DNA from 2 places in the Actinoallomurus sp. NPDC052274 genome. Region 1 is predicted to be linked to the other one. Evidence: riboswitches for the same ligand, from Rfam matches in the RefSeq annotation. Region 1 holds a riboswitch; the other holds the start of a gene.

Region 1 (3,200 bases):
GGCGTGTCGAGGCCGTCGGCGAACCGCACGTCCTCCTCGCCCACGTACACGTTGACGAACCGCCGGATCCTGCCGTTGTCGTCAAGGATGCGGGCGGCGATGCCCGAGTAGTTGGCCTCCAGGTCGGCGACGACCTCGCGCACGGTCGATCCCGTCGCCTTCACCTCGGCCTCGCCGCCCGTGTAGCTGCGCAGGATCGTCGGGATGCGGACACTGATCGAGCTCACGCCAGACCTGCCTTTCGGAATGCCTCGAGGGTCGGGGCGATGTTCGCGGACGGCTTGGCGACCGGGGCCACCGCGTCCAGGGTCTTGAGGCCGTCGCCGGAGTTGATGAACACGGTCTCGGCGTCGGGGTCGAGCACGCCCGCCGACAGCAGCTTGCGCAGCGCGCCCAGCGTCACGCCGCCCGCCGTCTCACCGAAGATGCCCTCGGTGCGGGCGAGCAGGCCGATGCTGTCGACGACCTCCTCGTCCGAGACGTCCTCGACGGCCCCTCCGGTGCGGCGCACGGCGTCGAGGACGTACGGCCCGTCGGCCGGGTTGCCGATCGCGAGGGACTTGGCGATGGTCGAGGGCTTGACGGGCTGCACGACGTCGTGGCCGGCCTTGAACGCGGCCGAGACGGGCGAGCAGCCGGTCGCCTGGGCTCCGAAGATCTTGTACGGCCGGTCCTCGACGAGGCCGAGCTTGATGAACTCCTGGAACGCCTTGTCGATCTTCGTGAGCTGCGAGCCGGACGCGATCGGGATCACGATCTGATCGGGCAGCCGCCAGCCGAGCTGCTCGGCGATCTCGTACCCGATGGTCTTGGACCCCTCGGCGTAGTACGGCCGCACGTTCACGTTGACGAACGCCCAGTCCTCCTGCTCACCGGCGAGCTCGGAGGCCAGCCGGTTGACGTCGTCATAGTTGCCGTCGACGGTGACGAACGTCCCGCCGTACACGGCCGTCGTGATGATCTTCTGGCTCTCGAGGTCGGAGGGCACGAAGACGGCGCTGCGGATGCCGGCGCGCGCCGCCGCGGCCGCGACCGCGTTGGCGAGGTTGCCGGTGGAGGGGCAGGCCAGCACCTTGAAACCGAGCTCGCGGGCGGCGGCGAGCGCGACCGCCACCACGCGGTCCTTGAAGGAGTGGGTGGGGTTGCCGCTGTCGTCCTTGACCCACAGCGACCGCAGGCCCAGCGACTCGGCGAGGTTGTCGGCGCGTACGAGTCGGGTGAAGCCGGGCTCGGTGTTCGGCGTGTCGATGACGTTCGACGGAACCGGCAGCAGGCCCCGGTAACGCCAGATGTTGCGCGGCCCGGACTCGATCCGCTCCCGGGTCACGCCGGTGTGGTCGTAGGAGACCTCAAGGGGGCCGAAACACAGCTCACAGGCGTAGCGAGGGCCCAAATCGTAGGATTGTCCGCATTCACGGCACGTCAATGCGGTCGCGGGGCCGAGGTTTCGGGCGGCGGTCTGCGACATGAAGCGAGGCCTTTCTCCTCATCTTTCCCGTGCCACCTTGGTCACGAGCCGGAGTTGGCACCTGTCCCGGGCGGCCTCGCTGGGGCGAGTCGGCGACGTGTCGTCGCACGCTGTGAACCGCATGTCCGGGAGGGTTGCCGGGGCTTCAACGGGCCGGTCCCTCCACCCCTCTGGATGAGCGTTATTAAGTTGTCGTCTGACGACTTGTATACGTGACCGACCGGTTCTCCGCCAAGCGCGTCTCAGGTCGCGAGACGCCGGCGCGGCCGGTTCCGGCCCGCTCCCGTCCCGGGGGCGCGTCGTCGCCAGGCCCTGCCCACGTGGGGATTCAGCGCAGTGACATGCCCGGACGGCCCGGAGTGCGACCTGTGTGGAATGTCATCCCGAAGTGTCCGACCACTGGACCTTCCTCGCCCCCCGTTCACGTCCTCCGGTTACGCTCCCCACATGGATGACTCGCAGGTCCTGGTCGCGTCCAACCGCGGACCCGTCTCCTTCAAGCTCGCCGACGACGGCACGCTCTCGGTCCGGCGGGGCGGCGGCGGTCTGGTCTCGGCCATGGCCGGCCTGGACGGGGACATCCTGTGGATCTGCGCGGCGCTGTCGGACGCCGACCGCGCCGCGGTCCGCCAGGCGGAGGACGGGCGGCTGGACGAGTACGGCGCCGGTGCGGTCCGCATGCTGGACATCCCGGTCGGCACCTTCCACCGCGCGTACAACGCCGTCGCCAACTCGACGCTGTGGTTCGTCCACCACATGCTGTACGACACGCCGAACAGCCCGCACTTCGACGCGCGCTCCCGGCGGGACTGGCAGTCCTACGAGGCGTACAACGCGGCGTTCGCCGACGCGCTCGCCCGGGACGCCCGCCCCGGCGCGAAGGTGGCGATCCAGGACTACCACCTGACGCTCGCCCCGGGCATGCTGCGGGAGCGCCGCCCCGACCTGAAGATCGCGCACTTCTCGCACACGCCGTGGGCGCCCCCGGAGTACTACCGCCTGCTGCCCGACGACATCGGCCGCCAGGTGCTCGAGGGCGTTCTCGGCGCCGACCACGCCGGCTTCCACGCCGAGCACTGGGCCGACGCGTTCATCGACTGCTGCGCCTCCGTGCTGCAGGCGAAGGTCGACCGCGTCGCCCGTACGGTCGTCCACGCCGGGCGCGTCACCCGGGTCGGCGTGCACGGGCTCGGCGTCGACGGCGCGTCACTGCGCGCCCGCGCCGCCGAACCCGACGTGCGGGCCCGCAAACAGGCCCTGCGCGAGCAGGTCGGCGACCGCAAACTGATCGTTCGGATCGACCGCACCGAGCTGTCCAAGAACATCGTGCGGGGGCTCGCGGCCTACCGGGAATTGCTGGCCAAGCATCCGGAGTGGCACGGCCGGGTCGTGCACCTGGCCTTCGCCTACCCCTCGCGGCACGACCTGCCGGAGTACCGCGAGTACACCGCCGCCGTGCAGCGGATGGCGGCCGAGATCTCCGACGAGTTCGGCGACGCGGGCTGGGAGCCGCTGATCCTCCAGGTCAACGACGACTATCCGCGCTCGCTCGCGGCGTACGGCCTGGCGGACGTCCTGCTCGTGAACCCGATCCGGGACGGCATGAACCTCGTCGCCAAGGAGGGGCCGGTGCTGTCCGAGGACGGCTGCGCCCTGGTGCTGTCCCGCGAGGCGGGCGCCGCCGCCGAGCTCGACGAGGACGCGCTGATGATCAACCCGTTCGACGTGTCAC
Region 2 (3,200 bases), on a different contig from region 1:
GCGCCGCAGTGGAACTTCGTTCTCTTCGCGATACCGGCGATTCTCGGCGCAATTCTCGCTCTCGCCATCGGATCAGGAACTCCCCGGCGATTCACGGGGAAGGCCGCTGTGATGCGGCCGCTCGAAGAGCCGGCCGAACCGGCACTGTGAGATGGAACCGCACGTCGATCAGTGATTGCTTGTCAGATCCCATCCGGGGTGGATCATCAGATCCAGGTGGGCACGTGCCCCTCGGTGCAGCGGGCGACGAAGCCGATGCCGAGCTCGTCCAGGGTGGGGAAGAGCTGCTCGACGTCCCGTTCGAACAGGGAGTACTCGGTCTGCAGGACGGAGACCGGCTGCACGGTGTGCGCCTTGCGGATCGTCTCGGGTCCGGCCTCGCTGAGGCCGAAGTACTTCACCTTGCCCGCGTCGATCAGCTCCTTGACGGTGCCCGCGACCTCCTGGCCCGGAGGTGGGGCGGCCGGGGCGGTTCACGGATCGTTGTGTCAGTGCGTTGCGGCGGTCAGTCCGGCGCGGTGGACGCGGGTGTGCTCGGCGACGCGTCGGCCGAGGTGGCGAGCGGTGTTGGTGTCTGCGTCGTGGACCGCGGCGGTGTCGTTGCAGCTTTGTGCGCCGGCGCCGAGGTAGAAGCCGAGGCGGTTGTCGTCCTGGGGGCTGGATGTGGTGGTGTTCCAGCCCGGCAGGAGGTTCAGGCTCACCCAGAGCATTCCGTGCTGGGCCGCCAGGAGTAAGAGGTACTGCAGGGTGTGCAGCTTGTCGCCGCTCATGGAGCCGGAGTTGGTGAATCCCGCCGCGAGCTGCTCCAGGCGCGGGTCATCCACCGCTTGCTGCTGGCCTCGGCGAAGGCGTGGAACGCCCCCGACGCGGTGCCCATGTAGGTGGGGGTGCCGAAAGTGATGGCGTCCGCAGCGTCCATCAGTTCCCAGTCGGCGTCGCTGAGGGAGGCGACGTCCACGCGGTGGACGTGCGTCCCGGCGATGGAGCGCGCGCCGTCGGCCACGGCCGTGGCGATCTGCGCGGTGTGGCCGTAGCCGGAATGCGACGCGATGACGATCGAGATATCGGACACGGGTGTTCCTCTCCTGCCGCATGGCGGCGTGTTCGTCAGACGCCGTCACCGCGGCCAGTGACGCAGGTCTCCCGGACGGGTTCGTGCCGTAGGCATCGGCGCCAACTCAGTTGTGCGCCCGCGGAGAGGCCTCGGCGACCGGCCGACCGCCAAGGGCTTGCGAGGCCAGTGCTCTCCGCCAGGATGCGACGGGCATGGAGCTCTTCGCGTTGCTGAACGCTGCCGCCTGGATCTCCGAGCAGGTGGAGAGGCGCCGGTGTGCGTGCGCCGCAGCCGTGCCGACATCGTGGCCGGCACGCGCGGCCATTGCCAGGAAATAAGACCTGTTTTGTCTGGTATTGTCCTTCCCGTCACGAGCTCCAGCGTCAAGCCCCGGCTTGCTGGACGGCAACCCTCCGACCGCGGTGGGGTGCTCCGGGTGAGGACATGGTCGTCGAACCGGATACGACGGCAAGCGCGGTTTGTGCGGCCGAGCCCCCGCGGGGTCGGTGAGACCAGTCACGTCGCGCGTGGTCGACGGCCGGTCGTGCAAGGAGGAACAGACGTGAGAAGGCGATCGGTGCTGGCCGCCTCGTTCGGCGCGCTGGCGCTGCTGGCGGCCGCGGCCTGCGGGGTGGACACCGCTGACACCGGAGGTTCGGCCAAGAACGGTGATCAGCTCACCGTCACCGTGTACGCCGGGCCGTGGGAGGACCTGTTCAAGAAGTCGTTCGTCGAGCCGTTCGAGCACGACACCGGGGCCAAGGTGAACCTCGTTCCGGGCGCCAATGCCGAATGGCTCACCAAGCTGCGGGCCTCGGGCGGTGAGAACCCGCCGTTCGACCTCGTCGTGTTCACCCCCGACGCGGCCCGGCCGGCCGCCGCCGCCAAGCTCATCCAGCCGCTGCAGACCGGCAAGCTTCCCCACTGGAGCGAGCTCGACCCGGTGCAGGTGCAGGTGGACAACCTCTCCGGCGCGCAGTACGGCGTACCGCTCACCATCGGCTCGACCGGGCTGCTGTACCGCACCGACAAGATCAAGCAGCCGCCGGTCGACTGGCAGGACATCTTCGACAAGCAGTACTGCGGTCACGTCGCACTGCCGCCCCTCACGTACAACCCCGGGCTGGAGTTCTTCAGCGCGCTGGTCCGCAGCGAGGGCGGAAAGCTGTCCGATCCCGCCGCCGTCGACCGGGCGTTCACGCAGCTGAAGAAGTTGAAGGGGTGCGTGTCCTCCTACCCGGCGAACGCGACCGCGGTTCAGACCGCCGTCCAGAACGGCGACGCGTGGGTGGTGCCGTACTGGGACGGGCGGGCCTTCGCCATGGCCCAGGCCGGTTCCAAGGTCGGGTTCACCTACCCCAAGTCCGGTGCGGTCGGCGCGCTCAGCAGTTACTTCCTGACGACCGGAACCAAGAAGAGCGACCTGGCCTACAAGTTCCTGAACTACCTGAGCGATCCGGTGCACCAGAAGCCGTTCGCCGAGGGCAACTGGTACGCCGGCTCGAACAACAAGATCGACTACAGCAAGGCGTTCGACGAGAAGATCAAGCACGGCCCGGACGTCTACAAGTCGTTCAACTGGGTCGACTACACGATCGCCACCCCGAAGCTCAACGAATGGCAGCAGCGGTGGAACCAGATCTTCAGCTGACCGGCGCGCCGTACGGTTCCGGGGAGAGCGGCGAACCGGACGGCGCCGGTCACGTCGAGATCGAGCACCTGACCGCCGGCTACGACGGCGTCCGGGTGCTCGACCTGGAACGACTGTCCATCCGCCGGGGCGAGTTCCTGTCGATCCTCGGCCCGAGCGGCTGCGGCAAGACGACTCTGCTCAACTGCGTCGCCGGGTTCGTGACGCCGGCCGGCGGCCGGATCCTGGTCGATGGCACCGACATCACCCGGCTGCCTCCGTACCGGCGTGAGCTGGGCATGGTGTTCCAGAACTACGCGCTGTTCCCGCACCTGACCGTCGCCGACAACGTCGCCTACGGGCTGCGGGTCCGCAGGCTCGGCAGGACCGAGCGGGCGGAACGGGTCGATGAGGCGCTGCGCCTGGTCGGGCTGGAGGAGTACGCCGGGCGGCGTCCCCGGCAACTGTCCGGCGGGCAGCAGCAGCGGGTGGCGATGGCCCGCGCGCTGGCCACCC

What was found. A riboswitch is a leader RNA that binds a small molecule or an ion and turns the genes downstream of it on or off. The one in region 1 is predicted to bind S-adenosylmethionine.
Region 2: it holds a riboswitch for S-adenosylmethionine, as region 1 does, so the genes downstream of both, AB0K82_RS13780 (ABC transporter substrate-binding protein) here and thrC (threonine synthase) in region 1, are expected to answer to the same signal.

Annotation. Positions count from the first base shown of each region.
Region 1 covers NZ_JBFAUT010000029.1:79,095-82,294, reverse strand. Annotated here, with positions in the region: gene AB0K82_RS24430 (MoaD/ThiS family protein) at 1-227, opposite strand, end outside; gene thrC (threonine synthase) at 224-1,468, opposite strand; SAM riboswitch class I at 1,484-1,649, opposite strand; gene AB0K82_RS24420 (trehalose-6-phosphate synthase) at 1,916-3,200, shown strand, end outside.
Region 2 covers NZ_JBFAUT010000012.1:161,003-164,202, forward strand. Annotated here, with positions in the region: gene AB0K82_RS13760 (MFS transporter) at 1-150, shown strand, start outside; gene AB0K82_RS13765 (aldo/keto reductase) at 207-401, opposite strand; gene AB0K82_RS13770 (hypothetical protein) at 489-824, opposite strand; gene AB0K82_RS13775 (flavodoxin domain-containing protein) at 767-1,072, opposite strand; SAM riboswitch class IV at 1,421-1,535, shown strand; gene AB0K82_RS13780 (ABC transporter substrate-binding protein) at 1,617-2,705, shown strand; gene AB0K82_RS13785 (ABC transporter ATP-binding protein) at 2,672-3,200, shown strand, end outside.